DNA from 4 places in the Oerskovia sp. 140933 genome. Region 2 is predicted to be linked to each of the others. Evidence: riboswitches for the same ligand, from Rfam matches in the RefSeq annotation. Region 2 holds a riboswitch; each other region holds the start of a gene.
The links. Region 2 has a riboswitch for S-adenosylmethionine ahead of NHG27_RS14925 (NADPH-dependent FMN reductase). Riboswitches for the same ligand answer to the same signal wherever they lie in the genome.

Region 1 (4,083 bases), on a different contig from region 2:
GTGCGCAGCAGCGCGAAGTCGTCGCCCGCGTGCCCGCGCTCCGGGAGGGAGACCTCGGGGTCGCCCGTCGCGGGGCCCGCGCTGAGCTGCACGACGCCGCGCTCCTCGAGGTAGCGCAGGAACTCGCCGAAGTTGCGGAAGCCGTAGTCGGCCTCGCTGAAGGTGGGGTCCTTGCGCAGCAGCGTGCGCTTGAGCGTCGAGGCGACGACGGCCCCGCTCGACGAGCTCGACAGGTCCGCGAGGGTCTGCGCGACGAGGACCGCGAGGTCCTCGTCCTCGTTGGTCGAGGAGGCCCCGTGCCCGACGGCGGACCCGAGCTCGGCCTCGACGTCCAGCGGGACCGGGGTCGGCTCGGTCTCCGCCTGTACCGCCTCTGCAGGCGACGCGGGCGACGCGGGCGGCGTCGCGGCCTCGGGGGCGGGCGCGGTCGCAGCCTTGCCCGACGAGCCCGACGAGCGGCCGGACGACTTGCGGGTCGTGCTGCGGTTCGAGCTGTTCGAGGAGCGCTTGCGCTCGACGGGCTCGTCAGGGATCTCGACGCCCTCGAGGCGGTCGTAGAAGAGGAACTCGTCGCACGCGGGGGGAAGCAGCTTCGAGGTCGAGTTCTCGACGCCGATCCCGATCACGCGCTTGTTGAGCTCGCGCAGCTTGTGCACGAGGGGTGAGAAGTCGCTGTCCCCCGTACACATGACGAAGGTGGAGATGTACTCACGCTCGAAGGCCATCTCGATCGCGTCGACGACCATCTTGATGTCGGCGGCGTTCTTGCGCGAGGCCCCCATGCGCTGGGGCATCTCGATGAGCTCGACCTGGTGGCGGGTCAGGGAGCGGCGGTCCTCGTCGAAGTACGACCAGTCGGCGTAGGCGCGGCGGACGACCACCCGGCCGCGCGCGGCGAGCGCGTCGGCGATCGGCTTGAAGTCGAAGGTCATCCCGCCCAGGTGGTCGCGCGCGCCCAGCGCGAGGTTGTCGTAGTCGAGGAAGACGGCCAGACGTTCTTCGGTGTCCATATCCGCCAGGGTATGGCCCGCGCAGGCCGAATGCCCATCCGCCGCGGCGGCCAGCGCGTCAAGGTCCCCTGCGGCCGGAGCGTCGGCACGACGCGGCCACGCCGACCGACGACGTGCGCCCGTCCGGGGGCGCCCGACAGGCGTACGTTGGGAGAGCACCCGCAGGACCGACGAAGCGCCTTGCAGACGGGGACGAGACCGCCAAACGGGTCGATTTCCCGCTCCCAGACCCTTCTGTCTCACGATCCGAGCAGAATCTGGCTCAGATCATGGATTCCCCCTACGATCGTCAACACCATCCAGAGCGGTCGAGAGTCCTGGCTCGTTGACACCGCAGCAACCCCCCAACGGAAGCCTCCCGCGGGTACGGGTGCTACAGCCAGGTTCGATGGAGCGATTCATGACCGAGGCATCTTCCTGCGCCACCCCGCACACCGGGGTACTGCGCACCGCACCCTGCACGAGCCGTGCGGCCACCGCTGCAGCCACCGTCCGAGCGCCCCTGGCGGCCGCACGATGAGCATCGTCGACCTGGGGCACTTCGGGCACGAGGCGCCGCGACCCACGGTGTCGTTCGAGCTCATGCCCCCGCGCCGTCCCGACGCCGCGCCCAAGTTCTGGGAGACCGCGCGCCGGCTCGTCGCGACGTCGCCCGACTTCGTGTCCGTCACGTACGGCGCGGCCGGCACGGACCGCGAGACCTCGCGCCGCGTCATCAGCCAGCTCCTGCACGGCACGCCCGTGCTGCCCATCGCGCACCTGACCTGCGTGGGCGCGTCGCGCGAGGACGTCGAGGACGTCATCACCGACTTCCTCGAAGCGGGCGTGCGCAGCTTCCTCGCACTGCGGGGGGACCCTCCGCGCGACCAGCCCGACTGGCGCCCCGGCGAGGACGGCGTGCGGTCGAGCGCCGAGCTCGTGGCCCTGCTGCGCGAGGTCGAGGCCGCTCGCTGCGCCGCGAGCCCGAGCATCGCCCTGCGCGGCGCGGCGCGCCCCCTGACCATCGCGGTCGCGACGTTCCCCGACGGCAACCTCGCTGCGGGCACGAGCCGGACGCAGGAGGTGCGCCGCCTGTGGCAGAAGCAGCAGGCGGGCGCGGACTTCGCGATCACGCAGCTCTTCTACGAGGCCTCGTCGTACATCGACTTCGTCGCCGAGGCGCGCGCCGCCGGGGTGACCATCCCCATCCTCGCGGGCCTCCTGCCCATGACGGACCCGGCCCGCCTCGCGCGCGTCGAGGAGCTCACGGGCGTCCCCGCACCGCGCCGGATCGTCGAGGCCCTCGAGGCCGAGGCCGACCCGGCCGCGCGCCACGCCCTGGGCATCCGGCACTCGGTCGCGCTCGCGCGCCAGGTCCTCGCGGCCGGCGCGCCCGGCCTCCACATCTACACCTTCAACAAGCACCAAGCCGCTCTAGACCTGCTCGAGGGAGTCGACCTCGGCGGTGGGGTAGCGGGAGACGCCGGCGGCGTCTCGTCCCGCACCCCCGACCTGGCCAGCGGGCCGTGGGTCTCCGGCACTCCCCTTCCCTCCGCCGAGCCTGCCCTGGGCAGCTCCTCGGTCTGACCAGTTCAGAGGTATTCACCCATGAGTGCACCCACCTTCCCGTCCGGTTCCGTCCTCGGCTACCCCCGCATCGGCCCGCGCCGCGAGCTCAAGAAGGCCGTCGAGTCCTTCTGGGCCGGCCGGATCACGGCCGACGAGCTCGAGGCCACGGCCTCGGCGCTGCGCGTCGCCGCCGCGAAGCGCCTCGTCGACCTGGGCCTCGACGCCACGTCGGGCGCCGTGCCCGGCTCGTTCTCCTACTACGACCAGGTGCTCGACGTCGTCGCTCTCCTCGGTGCCGTCCCGTCGCGTTTCGCGTCGCTCACCGACGAGAAGGGCGCGCTGGACCTCGCGGGCTACTTCACGGTCGCGCGCGGCGCCGGTGAGGACGCCCCGCTCGAGATGACCAAGTGGTTCGACACGAACTACCACTACCTGGTCCCCGAGATCGGCCCCGAGACCCCCGTCCGTCTCGCCGACGACCGCGTCGTGCGCCAGTTCGTCGAGGCCAGGGACGCGGGTGTCGTGACGCGGCCCGTCGTCGTCGGGCCCGTGACGTTCCTCGCGCTGTCGAAGGCCTCGGACGACGCGCCCGCGGGCTACTCGCCGCTCTCCCGCCTCGCGGACGTCCTGCCCGTGTACGTCGAGCTGCTGCGCGCCCTGGCCGCGGCGGGCGCACCGTGGGTGCAGCTCGACGAGCCCGCGCTCGTGTCCGACTCGGTCGACGTGCCGGCTGCCGAGGTCCACGCCGCGGTCACCGAGGCGTACCGGGTGCTCGCTTCCGAGCTCGCGGTGGGCACCGAGCGCCCCGCGATCCTCGTGGGGGCGCCGTTCGGCGGGCTCGTCGGCCCCGGGGAGGACGGCCTCGCGCTCCTGGCCGCGACCGACGTGGAGGCGATCTCGCTCGACCTCGTCAAGGGCGCCGTCCCGGCGGGCCCCGTCGCGGGCCTGGCGGACAAGACGGTCGTCGCGGGCGTGATCGACGGCCACAACGTCTGGCGTGCGGACCTCGCCGCGAAGCTCGACGTCCTCGACGCGGTGCACGCCCTGGGCGCCGGTGCCGTCACGGTCGGTACCTCGACCTCGCTCCTGCACGTCCCGCACGACGTCGAGGACGAGGACTGGACGAACGGCTCGATCGACGTTCGTCTGCGTGACTGGCTCGCGTTCGCCGACCAGAAGGTCGCGGAGGTCGCGGTCCTCGCCCGCGCCCTGACCGAGGGCCGCGACGCCGTCGGCGCCGAGATCGAGGCGGCCCGCGCGGTCGTCGCGAGCCGCACCGAGGCGAGCGGCGTCGTCGTGCCCGCGGTGCGCGAGCGCGCTGCGGCCCTGACCGAGGGCGACTTCTCGCGCGGCGAGTACGCCGAGCGCGCGGCCGCCCAGCAGGCCAAGCTGAACCTCCCGCTGCTGCCGACCACGACCATCGGGTCGTTCCCGCAGACCCCGGAGATCCGCCGGGCGCGCGCGCTCAACGTCAAGGGCGAGCTGTCCGACGCGGACTACACGGCCGCGATGCAGGACGAGATCC
Region 2 (4,083 bases):
CAGGCGGACGGGTGGTCACGTCAGGACGCGTCCCCTCGCGGGGCGCCGCCGGCACGCGCAGGAGGCGCGGCCCGGTCAGCCGACGGCGCCCGCCGCGTCGACCGCGGCCCGCGCCGCACGGGCGACCTCCGGGTCCGTGACCTCGTAGCCGGCCCCTCCCCCGCCGCCGGGGCCGCCGTCGTCGGACAGCGTGCGCTTGGCCGAGAGGTGGACCGCGTCGACACCGGCAGCGACGAGGGCCTCGACGTCCTGCGGTCGCACACCGCCGCCCGCCTGGATCTGCACCCGACCGGCGGCGTGGGTCGCCATCGCGCGCAGGCGGTCGACGCCGTCGATGCTGCTCGGGGCACCGCCCGACGTGAGCACCCGGGTCACCCCCAGCGCCGCGAGCAGGTCGAGCGCTCCCGTGACGTCCTCGACGACGTCGATCGCGCGGTGGAACGTGACGTCGCGCCCGCCGGCGGCGGCGACGAGCGCACGCACCGCCTCCGCGTCCACCTGCCCGTCCGGGGTGAGCGCACCGATCACGACCCCGGCGGCGCCGGCCGCGACCACGGCCCGGACGTCCCGGACCTGCACGTCGATCTCGGCGGCGCTGAACACGAACCCGCCCGGTCGCGGCCGGATCAGGGGGTGGACCTCGAGCGATGCCGTGCCCACCTCGGCAGCCGCGCGCACCGCGGCCTCGACGAGCCCGATGCTCGGCGTCAGCCCACCCGTCGCCCCGAGCGCCGCGCACAGCTCGACCCGCTGGGCGCCGACCTCCGCCGCGACCCGCACGCCGTCGGTGTCCTGGACTGCGATCTCGAGCGCGACCTCGCGTGCCATGTGCTGCTGCTCCTTGCGTCGGGGGACGGCGCGCGCGTCACGCGCCCGCGGTCAGCGTAGACCCAGCGGTCCGGACGGAGGCCCCTCGCCACCCGGCGCCTCGCCACCGCGGCCCGACGGCGCCACGTGCGCGCCGTCGTCGGGCCACCGTCGAGCGCGCCGCGCGGGCGCCTGCCGGGTGCCCGTCCAGGCCGGGGGCCGTGCCGCCGCGGGGACGACGACGGGAGCGGCCCCTCCTCGCACCGTGAGGCCCGAGGAGGGGCCGCTCCCGTCGTTCCGCGGGGTCCGGCCCAGCGGGGTGGGTCAGATGACGCCCAGCGAGATCATGGCGTCGGCGACCTTGGTGAAGCCCGCGATGTTCGCGCCCAGGACGTAGTTGCCCGGCGTCCCGTACTCGTCGGCGGTCTCCTCGCAGCGCGCGTGGATGCCGGCCATGATGTGCGCGAGGCGCTCCTCGGTGTACTCGAACGTCCAGGCGTCGCGCGAGGCGTTCTGCTGCATCTCGAGGGCCGAGGTCGCGACGCCGCCGGCGTTCGCGGCCTTGCCGGGCGCGAACAGCACGCCGGCCTCCTGGAGGAGCGCGACGGCGCCCGGCGTCGTGGGCATGTTGGCGCCCTCCGCGACCGCGACGACGCCGTTGGCGACGAGCTGCTTGGCGTCCTGCTCGGTCAGCTCGTTCTGCGTGGCGCAGGGCAGGGCGACCGTCGCGGGGACGTCCCAGATGCTGCCTCCGGTCACGAGGCGTGCGCCGGGGCGGCGCGCGACGTAGTCGGCGACGCGCCCGCGCTCGACCTCCTTGACCTGGCGGAGCAGCTCGACGTCCACGCCGGCCTCGTCGACCACGTAGCCCGACGAGTCGGAGAACGACACGACGTTCGCACCGAGCTGCTGGGCCTTCTGGATCGCGTAGGTCGCGACGTTCCCGGAGCCGGACACGACGACGCGCTGGCCGTCGAAGCTCTGGCCCTTGGTGCGCAGCATGTGGTCGGCGAAGAAGACCGTGCCGTAGCCCGTGGCCTCGGTACGCACGAGCGACCCGCCCCAGCTGATGCCCTTGCCCGTGAGGACGCCGGACTCGTAGCGGTTCGTGATGCGCTTGTACTGGCCGAACAGGTAGCCGATCTCGCGGCCCCCGACCCCGATGTCGCCGGCCGGGACGTCCGTGTACTCGCCGATGTGGCGGTACAGCTCGGTCATGAACGACTGGCAGAAGCGCATGACCTCGCCGTCGGACCTGCCGCGCGGGTCGAAGTCCGAGCCGCCCTTGCCGCCGCCGATGGGCATGCCGGTGAGCGAGTTCTTGAAGATCTGCTCGAACCCGAGGAACTTGACGATCCCCAGGTACACCGAGGGGTGGAAACGGAGCCCGCCCTTGAAGGGGCCGAGGGCCGAGTTGAACTCGACGCGGAACCCACGGTTGATCTGCACGTGGTTGCGGTCGTCGACCCACGGGACGCGGAAGATGATCTGGCGCTCGGGCTCGCAGATGCGCTCGAGCACGGCGGCGTCGACGTACTGGGGGTTCTTCTTGAGCACCGGGCCGAGCGAGTCGAAGACCTCGCGCACGGCCTGGTGGAACTCGACCTCACCAGGGTTGCGAGCGAGGACCTCGTCGAAGACGGACTGCAGACGACTATCCATGGAGTGCTCCTCGGCAGGGCGGGTTCGTAACCGCACCAGGTTACGTAGGCGTAAACCCGGCCGTACTCCCGTCCCACTCTGGGAGACGCCAGGGTCACGACCTGGGACGTTGCGCTTGCCCGGGGCGACGGTCGCGAGGCCTCGACACGTGGCCCGCGACGCACGGGAACGGCCGACCGTGCAACACGCCCCGAAACCTTCGTCCACGTCCCGAGATTCTCGACCGATCCGGTGCAGAAGGCGTCGTGCAGGGCTATACCCGTCCCAGAGGTCACGAGCACCAGCGCCAAGCCCCGGCTCGCTGGTCAGCAACCCCTCCCACGACGGGGTGCTCCGGGAGATGACCCGGCCACGCCGGCACCGGCGCAGCAAGCGTTCCGCACGACGACAGCGAGGACACCATGACCCAGCACACCGCCCCGCCCCCTGTCGGGGCCGCCGACTCCCCCGCCCCGGGCCCCGCCCGCCCCGCGGTCGTCACCCTGGTCGGCAACCCCCGCCCGGCCTCCCGGACCCTGGCCGCGGCGCAGGCCGTCGCGGCTCGCGTGGCGGACGACCTCGGCCTGGCCCCGCGCGCCACGATCGACCTCGCGGACCTCGCGGCCGAGCTGCTCGCCCCGGCCCACCCCCGCGCCGACACCGCCCGCACCGTCGCCGCGAGCGCCTCCGTCCTGGTCGTCGCGACCCCCGTCTACAAGGGCTCGTACACGGGGCTGCTCAAGGCGTTCCTCGACCTCTACGGCCCCGACGGCCTGGCGGGGGTGGTCGCGGTCCCGGTCGTGGTGTCGGGCAACCCGGCGCACGCCCTGGCCGGCGAGGTCCACCTGCGTCCCCTCCTCGTCGAGCTCGGCGCCACCGTCCCCGCCCGGACCCTGACCCTGGTCGACTCCCGGTTGGGCGAGCCCGACCTCACGGACGCCCTCGACACCTGGCTCGGCCACGCCGGAGGGCTCCTGCGCCGAGCGGTGGGCGGCACCGTCTTCCAGGACGCGACCGCGCCCCGGCTCGCCGGAGCCTCCCGGTGACCGCGACCACGCGCTCCGAGCTCGCCGGGCTCGAAGCCCTCCTGCACGAGCAGGACGAGCCACAGCTCAGCGCGGACGACTACAAGGCCGTGTTCCGCCGGCACCCGGCGGGGGTCGCGGTCGTCGCGCTCGAGCACGAGGGACGGCCCGTGGGCTTCACGGCGACGTCCGTCATCTCGGTCTCGGCCTCGCCGCCGCTGCTCGCGTTCTCCCTCGCGTCGACGTCGTCGTCGTGGCCGGCGATCTGCGCGGCCCGCACGCTCACGGTCAGCTTCCTGGCCGACGACCAGGACGACGTGTCCGCACGGTTCGCGACGAGCGGCATCGACCGGTCCGCGGGCGGCGGCTGGTCGCGTCTCGCGTCCGGGGAGCCCGTGATCGACGGCGCGCTGTCCTGGGTGCGGGGTCGGGTCGTGCAGCGCACGCCCGTGGGCGACAGCTACCTGGTCTCGTTGCGCGCCCTGTCCTCGGGGACGCGGGGGGATGCGGCACCGCTCGTCTACCACGACCGGGCGTACCACCGGATCGGCGACCACTCGGCTCTCTGACGCGCGGGCGCGGGGCGAGGGGCCCGACGGCGGTGCGCCGC
Region 3 (4,083 bases), on a different contig from region 2:
GGGCACCGCCCGCAGGAGCCGGGCATGCTCCCCGGGTGAGGAGTACGGCGTGTGGGCCGCCCAGCGGGCGACCGACCGAGGGACGGCGGTGGTGCCGCTCGGCGCGAGGCGGCTGGACGGGTCGTTCATCGGATCCTCCGAGGTCGCGGTCACGAGCGGCGCGCGGCAGGGCACCAGTGTCGACCGTGGCGCGCGGCAGGGCAACGCGTCGGTCCGGTGGACCGTCGGCCACCCCCCCCGGCAAGGACCGGGCGAGCCAGGGCCTCAGAAGTCTCCGAAGCCGCCGAGGTCGCCGCCGCCGAAGTCCCCGAAGCCCCCACCCAGGTCGCCCGCGCCTCCGGCCTCGGTGAAGCCGGGCTCGCCGCCCGCCGTCTCGGCCCCGGCCTCGGTCGCCCCGGGGTCACCCTCGGTCGCGCCCGGGTCGCCGGCGCCAGAGGTGCCGCCGTCGCCCGCGAAGTCCGCCGTCGGGTCGCCGAACATCGGCCCGAACATCATGTTCGCGACCGCCGAGCCGATCACGACGCCCGCGATGGTGCCGAGCATGCTCGAGCCGATCATCGAGCCCATGCCCGGCGCGCCCTGCCGACCCCCGAACGACCGCTCGAGGGTCCCGGGGTTGCGCATCTCGGCGCGGGTCGCCATGCGGGCGAGCGACTGCGGGTCGTCGGAGGTCGCACGCTCCGCGGGCGGCACCTGCTGGCCGAGGTCGGTCAGGACGCGCCGGCGCTGCTCGGGGGTCAGCCTCTCGAACGCCTCGGCGTGCGCCTGCTCGACGGCCTCCGGGGGAGCGGTGCGCAGCAGGTACCGGTAGCGGTCGATCGCGACGTCGTCCTCGCTGCGCGCAGGCCCGGTGGGTGCGAGGGGTGGTGTGCCGTACGCGGGGGACTCGTGGCCGTCGTAGGTCGCGTGGCGGCGCGGCATCCCGTCGTCCTGCGGGGCGCGGCCGAGGAGGCGGTCGAGGAATCCCATGAGCGTGTCCTTTGGTCGAACCGGGCGCGGGCGGGTGCCCACACGGGTTCAACGCGGTGCCTGGCCCGTGCGTTCCGTCGAGGGCGCGATCCGGCCGCGACCCGCCCGGCGAGCCAGGGCGGGACCACGCGCTCAGCGCGGGGCGGGTTCCGGCACGTGGCCCACCCCGCCGAGCAGCCGGACGTTGAGCGTGCTGAAGCCGACCTCGAGCGCGTGGTACTGCTCGTGCACGCGCACGCCCTGCCCGGCAGCGAGGTCGAGCGCGGTGTGGTGCCACACCCGGCACGCCCCCTCGCCGGTCGTGTACTCCACGACGACCTCGGCACCGGCGTCGACCGACCGCACCGCGAGCACGACCCCGTCGCGCCAGCCCCAGGGCCGGTTGCGGAGCATGCGGCCGTGGAGGGCGTGCAGGAGGTGCCCGGGGCCGAACTGGCGGCACACGACGGACGGGGGGCAGGCGGCAGCGGAGGCTGCCTCACGGTCCACGACGCGCTCGGCCATGGTGCTCCTTCTCTCCGTGCCCGACGGCGGAGCTCCCCCGCGTGCGGAGACCTCGCCCGGGACAGCCCCGGGTGAGGGGCACGAGGAGGTGCGCTGCGGCGTCGGGCCTCGCTCTTCCCCCACGGACGCGGGGGCGGGTCTTCCTCCGGGAGCACCGTGCGCGATCACGCGGTTGCCGGACCAGCACGCCGGAGGGCGGTTCGCTGGTCCTCTGGACCGTTCTCAGTTCTACCACGGCGTCACGGACCGAGCACGGGGGCTCCTGGTCCTGGACGCACGAGTGCCCCCGACCGGCGAACCGGTCGGGGGCACTCGATCAATGATCAGGTTCGCCCGGAGGCGAGTGAGATCAGAGCGGGCGGATGTTCTCCGCCTGCGGGCCCTTGGGGCCCTGCGTCACGTCGAACTCGACGCGCTGGTTCTCCTCGAGCGAGCGGAAGCCCTGCGTCTGGATGGCGGAGTAGTGCGCGAACACGTCGGCGCTGCCGTCCTCAGGTGCGATGAAGCCGTAGCCCTTTTCGCCGTTGAACCACTTCACGGTTCCCAATGCCATGGGGATCTCCTTCTAGAGTTTCAAACAGCTCCATGATCTGGAGCCGAACATCACGGTGTTCGTCGTCAACTCTTGGGTAACAAGGTTCGCGGTGGCATGGGGCCGTTGCGCAAGGACAAGCGAGGCACTGCAATCTCACCGGCTACGGTACAGGGGGAAGTGCGACTGTGCTAGCCCTGGGAGGTAACGAGTCAAGCACGCGTGTCGCCCAACAGGGTCAGGGGCCTGCAAAACGGGCACCGGCACGAGCACCGGACCCGGACCCCGCGTGGCGTCCGCGACGCCCCGCCGAGCGTCCGCCACCGAGGTGAGCACGCCGTCGAACCGGGGGATCACCCCAGGTCCGACGCCTGCGAGAGGCCCGACCCGCCGTCGGGGACGGTTCTGCGAGGCGCCGGCTCACGGCACGCAGGGTCGACGACCCGTTGCGCCAGGAGAGGACACTGGTCACAGCATCGCGCATCCGGCGCCCCGCGGGCACGGCGACCACCGGTCCGGGCACGGCCGGTCGTGCCCCGGCGAGCCCTGCCGCGTCGGGTGGAAGCCCCCGCGGGCGCCCGGTAGAACTGGAGGATGGTGTCTCCCACGCAGGTCCCCGACGTCCTCCTGAACAACGGTGTCGCCGTCCCGCAGGTCGGGCTCGGTGTCTTCAAGGTCCCCGAGGACGCCACGCAGCGCACCGTCGAGCTGGCCCTCGAGGCCGGGTACCGGCACATCGACACCGCAGCCGGCTACTACAACGAGGCCGGTGTCGGGGCCGCGCTGCGCGCGACCGGGCTGCACCGCCGCGAGATCTTCGTGACGACCAAGCTCCGCAACGGCGACCAGGGCTTCGAGTCCGCGCTGCAGGCGTTCGAGGACTCGCGCGAGGCGCTCGACGTCGAGGTCGTCGACCTCTACCTCGTCCACTGGCCCGTCCCCAGCAGGGGCCTCTACGTCGAGACCTGGCGAGCCTTCGAGAAGCTGTACGCCGACGGCGCCGCCCGCGCGATCGGCGTCTCCAACTTCCTGCCCGACCACCTCGCGCGGCTCCTGGCAGAGACCGACGTCGTGCCCGCCGTGAACCAGATCGAGGTCCACCCGACCTACCAGCAGCGCGCGACGCAGGACGCGACCCGGGCCGCGGGCATCGCGGTCGAGGCGTACTCACCCCTCGGGCGCGGCACCGACCTCGACGCCCCCGCGGTCACCTCGATCGCCGAGACGCACGGCGTCACGCCCGCCCAGGTCGTCCTGCGCTGGCACCTGCAGCACGACCGGATCGTGATCCCCAAGTCGGTCGACCCCAGGCGCATCGCGACGAACATCGACCTGTTCGGCTTCGAGCTGACCGCCGGCGAGGTCGCGGCGATCGACGGCCTCGACTCCGACGTCCGGCTCGGCTCCGACCCCGCGACGGCCGCGTTCTCGCAGTACCCCTCCTGAGGCCGTACCCCTCCTGAGGCCGTACCCCTCCTGAGACGGCGGCCCCTCCTGAGACGGCGGCCTCTCCCGACCGCGGGAAGGCCGTCCGCCCGCGGTCCGACGGACCGGCGCGCGTCCCCACGACGGGCCACAGGGGGGCCACCTCGACCCCCCGCGGGCCGGCACGGCAGACTGTGCCCCGCCCCGGCGCTGCGCCGGGGGCGTGCCGACCCAAGGAGCCCAACGATGCGCCACATCCTGGACGCGATGACCGTGGCCGTGAGCGCCGCCCCCGAGAACGCGGTCCTGCGCGTGCAGTTCGCGCGGCTCCTCCTCCAGGCCGAGCAGCCCGCGCAGGCGCTCGAGCAGGCGAGCGCGGCCCTGCGGCTCGACCCGACGAGCACGGACGCGCTCGACCTCGTGACGCGCGCCGCGACCTCGCTCGCGGACGGGAGCGACGGCGTGCCGACGCGTTCCGAGGAGGCGGGAGCGGCGCCGTCGGGCGTTCCCGGGCCGGTGGCGCCGCCGGCCGCGCCCGGGGCGGACCACCCCGCGCCGCCTTCTGTGCCCGCCGCGGCCGAGGTCGGGAGCGCCCCGGCCCCGTCGGTCGACTGGGACCGGATGGAGCAGGAGGTCGGGGTCGCGCTCCCCGC
Region 4 (4,083 bases), on a different contig from region 2:
CGGGGAGGGTCGTACTCATGCCTGCCCACATCGACGGATCGACGATCTGGGCCAGCGCACCGGCGTGCGCGACGGCCAAGGGTTCGAGGCGGAACCCGTGGCCTTCAAGGTGGACATCGTGCTGCACAGCGCATATCAGAACACACGCAGGCGTCGCCGCCAAGACCACGGAGCGGTCCTTCGTGGACGGTGGGGTGACGACCCGGTGAACACCGCGACGCTCGCAGCGTCCCCGCAGGTCAGAGGGGGTGTCAGGCGGGGGCGGGACCGCAGCCCACGGCCGCCGTGATGTCGCCTGCCGCAGCCGTCGCGATGAGCCCGGAGAGCCCCGCGACCTGGAGCAGCGGACGCGGGTCGTCGCTCACGACCCAGCAGCCGTCCACGACCTCGTACCGGGCCTTCGACCCCTCGCTCGCCCAGGCGCGCAGCGCCGAGAGGAGACGCTCGATCTCCTCCCCCGTGGTCCCCACGCCGATCGACGCGCGGACGGCCCCCGCCGGGAGACCCAGGCGGGCCAGGAGCGGGTGCGCGCAGAACCGGCCGTCGCGCACACCGATGCCGTGCTCGGCCGACAGGTAGGCCGCGACGAGGCCCGCGTCCGCACCGTCGACCGAGAAGGTCACGACGCCCACGGGGTCCACGGCGTCCGCCCAGGCGCGCACGACGCGCACGCCGTCGATCTCCTCGAGCCCCTCGACGAGGCGGGCCCGGAGCTCGGTCTCGTGCGCGACCAGCACGCCGGGCTCGAGCGCCGCGAGCGCGTCGCACGCCGCGGCGAGCGCGACCGCGCCGATCACGTTGGGAGACCCGGCCTCGTGGCGTGCCGGGGCGGCCTGCCAGGTGGTGCCGTCGAGCGTCACGTTCCGCACCGCGCCGCCTCCGGCGAGGTACGGGGTGCCGGCGTCGAGCCAGTCGCGACGACCCACGAGCGCGCCCGCGCCGAACGGCGCGTAGGTCTTGTGCCCGGAGAACGCGACGTAGTCCACGTCGCTCGCCGCGAGGGACACGCCGCGGTGCGGGACGAGCTGGGCACCGTCGAGCACGACGCGAGCGCCGGCGTCGTGCGCCGCGGCGACGACGTCCGCGAGGGGCAGCGACTCGCCCGTGACGTTGGATGCGCCCGTGATCGCGACGAGCGCGTACGGGAAGCGCGAGAGCTCGGCGCGCAGGCCGGACAGGGTCTCGGCGACGGTCGCGCCGCCGACCAGGACCGTGGCCCCGCCCGTGCGCTGCCACGGCAGGAGGTTGGCGTGGTGCTCGACGTCGAGGACGAGCACGCGGCCCGGCGTCCCGTCGGCCTGGGCCGGGACGCAGCCCGCGAGGAGGTTGAGCGAGTCCGTGGTGTTGCGCGTGACGACCGTGACGTCGTCCTCTCGCGCGCCCACGAAGTCCCCGACGGTCCGACGTGCCGACTCGTAGAGGGCCGTCGACACCTGCGACAGGTAGCCCGCGCCGCGGTGCACGCTCGCGTAGAGCGGCAGGACCTCGTTGACGCGGTCGGCCACGACCTGCAGCGCAGGGGCCGACGCCGCGACGTCGAGGTTCGCGTACGGGACGCTGCGCCCGTCGACGAGCGGGACCAGGGTGTCGCTGCCCACGACGGGCAGCACGGCACACGAGGTGGGGGCTTCGATGACTGCGTGTGCGCTCATGGCACGTCCTCCGGTGGTCGTCGGAGTTCGCCGTGCCGGCCCCTCCGCGCTTGCCCCCCTCCTGATAGAGAGGGACCTGGTCGTCACCCGGGGCACCCCACCGCGGAGGAGGGTTGCCGGCCAGCAAACCGGGGTTTTGCGCTGGCACTCATGACCTGGTGTCCAGGATGGGCGAGGCCCACAGAGCGTGTCAACTGGTGGGCAGGGCGTCTCGGATGGTGGTCAGCACGGTCTGTCAGGCGGGCAGGACGGTCACTACCGGGACGCGACGCCCAGCGCCTCGACCCGGCGCGCGTCGGCCCGGTACATGGCCGCATGGTCCAGGAAGTCGTTCCGGCCCGTGTCCGCAGCGCGCCCGTCCGTGTACGCCGCGAGCTCGTCGAGCTTCGAGGCCATCGCGGCCAGGACGTCGCGGCGCGAGTACGGCACCCCGTAGGCCTCGACCAGCACATCGAGCCGCGCAAGAGGATCCAGGCGCCCGACGACGCCGCTCCCCTCCCCGCCCTCGGCGTCCGTCACGAAGGGCGCGAGCCGGTAGCCCAGGTACGCCAGGTCCCGGACCCGGGGGCCCGGGCTCGCGGTGTCGAAGTCGATGAGGCCGACCACGGCGCCGTCGCGGAAGGTCAGGTTGTACGGCGCGACGTCGTTGCGGCACACGACCTCAGCGGGCTCGTGCGGTGCGCTCTGCCAGAGGGGTGGCGCGGGCGCGTCGCCCGCGGCGAGGAAACCGACGCTCGCGTCGTGCACGCGCCGCAGGAGCTCCCCCGCGCCCCGGAGCACGGACTCGTCCCAGACCCACAGGGGAAGGGGGTAGTTCGCGACCTCGCCCGGGAGGTAGGACAGCACCTCGCGCCCCTGGCCGTCGGTCCCCAGCGGCTCGGGCACCTCGGCGATGCCGTGCGCGCGCAGGTGGCGCAGGAACGCCTGGACGGTCGGCGTCCAGGGCCCGGCGGTGCGTCGCACGGTGTCGCCGCGTCGCACGACCACGGTCGAGTTCCCGCCGGCCAGGACATCCTCGGCCTGGTCGGTTGCGTCCTGGTCCGGCTCGGGGAAGCGGTTCATGCGCAGAACCTACCCCGACCACCCTGCGAGACGTCCATTCCATTCCGTGGTCACGGTGACGTACGATCCGACGCAACCATCCAGAGCGGCTGAGTGACTTGGCACGATGACGCCGCAGCAACCCCCCGGTGACGGGCGAGGGTGCTACCGCCACGACCGATGGAGGATCACCATGAGTTCCCCCGACCGCGCGACCGCTGCACCGGTCCCTCCCGCCCGACCCGCCGACGGCTACGCGGGCGACCTCACGCCCGAGCAGGCGTGGACCCTGCTCCAGAACGACCCGAGCGCCGTCCTCGTCGATGTCCGCACCGACGCCGAGTGGCGGTTCGTCGGAGTCCCCGACCTGTCCTCGACGGGCCGGGAGCCGGTCCTGACCCAGTGGGTCGACGTCGCGGGCCGCCCCAACGCGTCGTTCGTCGCGGACCTCCGCGCGGCAGGCGTGACGCCCGAGCGACCGGTCGTCCTCCTCTGCCGCTCCGGAGCGCGGTCGATCGGCGCGGCCAAGGCTGCGACGGCCGCAGGCCTGGGCCCCGCGTACAACGTCCTCGAGGGATTCGAGGGAGCGCTCGACACCGCCGGGCACCGCGGCGCCGACGGCTGGCGTGCCGCCGGTCTCCCCTGGACGCAGTCGTGAGCGCCGCGACGGGCGACGGCGTCCTGCGCATCCCCGCCGGGATCCCCGGAGGCTCGGGCCGCGGTCCGCTCCCCCGCTCGGCGCGACCCGACACCCTCGCGGTGCGCGGTGGCCACGCCCGCTCCGAGTTCGAGGAGACGAGCGAGGCCCTCTTCCTCACGCAGGGCTACGTCTACGGGAGCGCGGCCGAGGCCGAGGCCGCGTTCACGGGCGAGGTCGACCGCTTCATCTACTCGCGCTACGGCAACCCGACCGTGCACACGTTCGAGGAGCGACTGCGCCTCATCGAGGGGGCGGAGGCCTGCTACGCCACGGCCTCGGGCATGTCCGCAGTCTTCACCTCGCTCGCGGCGCTCGTCGGTTCCGGGTCGCGCATCGTGGCGGCCCGCGCACTGTTCGGATCCTCGCTCGTGATCTTCGACGAGATCTTCGCCAAGTGGGGCGTGCGCACCGACTACGTCGACGGCCACGTGCTGTCGCAGTGGGAGGAGGCGCTGTCGACCCCTGCGGACGTCGTCTTCTTCGAGACCCCGTCCAACCCCATGCAGGACGTGATCGACGTGCGCCGCGTGAGCGACCTCGCGCACGCGGCGGGCGCGGTCGTCGTGCTCGACAACGTGTTCGCGACGCCCGTCCTCCAGAAGCCGCTCGAGCTCGGCGCGGACGTCGTCGTGTACTCGGCGACCAAGCACATCGACGGCCAGGGACGCGTGCTCGGCGGCGCCATCCTGG

Region 1: it holds a riboswitch for S-adenosylmethionine, as region 2 does, so the genes downstream of both, NHG27_RS15990 (methylenetetrahydrofolate reductase) here and NHG27_RS14925 (NADPH-dependent FMN reductase) in region 2, are expected to answer to the same signal.
Region 3: it holds a riboswitch for S-adenosylmethionine, as region 2 does, so the genes downstream of both, NHG27_RS13835 (hypothetical protein) here and NHG27_RS14925 (NADPH-dependent FMN reductase) in region 2, are expected to answer to the same signal.
Region 4: it holds a riboswitch for S-adenosylmethionine, as region 2 does, so the genes downstream of both, NHG27_RS18175 (aminotransferase class V-fold PLP-dependent enzyme) here and NHG27_RS14925 (NADPH-dependent FMN reductase) in region 2, are expected to answer to the same signal.

The regions. Positions count from the first base shown of each region.
Region 1 covers NZ_JAMXIO010000036.1:11,577-15,659, reverse strand. The annotation lists gene NHG27_RS15995 (NYN domain-containing protein) at 1-1,010, opposite strand, end outside; SAM riboswitch class I at 1,303-1,405, shown strand; gene NHG27_RS15990 (methylenetetrahydrofolate reductase) at 1,527-2,576, shown strand; gene metE (5-methyltetrahydropteroyltriglutamate--homocysteine S-methyltransferase) at 2,598-4,083, shown strand, end outside.
Region 2 covers NZ_JAMXIO010000030.1:28,900-32,982, reverse strand. The annotation lists gene NHG27_RS14935 (copper homeostasis protein CutC) at 76-828, opposite strand; gene gdhA (NADP-specific glutamate dehydrogenase) at 1,132-2,469, opposite strand; SAM riboswitch class IV at 2,739-2,850, shown strand; gene NHG27_RS14925 (NADPH-dependent FMN reductase) at 2,871-3,494, shown strand; gene NHG27_RS14920 (flavin reductase family protein) at 3,491-4,042, shown strand.
Region 3 covers NZ_JAMXIO010000026.1:54,007-58,089, forward strand. The annotation lists gene NHG27_RS13825 (transglutaminase-like domain-containing protein) at 1-129, opposite strand, end outside; gene NHG27_RS13830 (hypothetical protein) at 265-969, opposite strand; gene NHG27_RS13835 (hypothetical protein) at 1,102-1,473, opposite strand; SAM riboswitch class IV at 1,579-1,691, opposite strand; gene NHG27_RS13840 (cold-shock protein) at 1,823-2,026, opposite strand; gene NHG27_RS13845 (aldo/keto reductase) at 2,600-3,451, shown strand; gene NHG27_RS13850 (AAA family ATPase) at 3,677-4,083, shown strand, end outside.
Region 4 covers NZ_JAMXIO010000052.1:12,389-16,471, reverse strand. The annotation lists gene NHG27_RS18180 (GNAT family N-acetyltransferase) at 1-127, opposite strand, end outside; gene NHG27_RS18175 (aminotransferase class V-fold PLP-dependent enzyme) at 252-1,652, opposite strand; SAM riboswitch class IV at 1,694-1,808, opposite strand; gene NHG27_RS18170 (phosphotransferase) at 1,908-2,714, opposite strand; SAM riboswitch class I at 2,788-2,880, shown strand; gene NHG27_RS18165 (rhodanese-like domain-containing protein) at 2,887-3,351, shown strand; gene NHG27_RS18160 (O-succinylhomoserine sulfhydrylase) at 3,375-4,083, shown strand, end outside.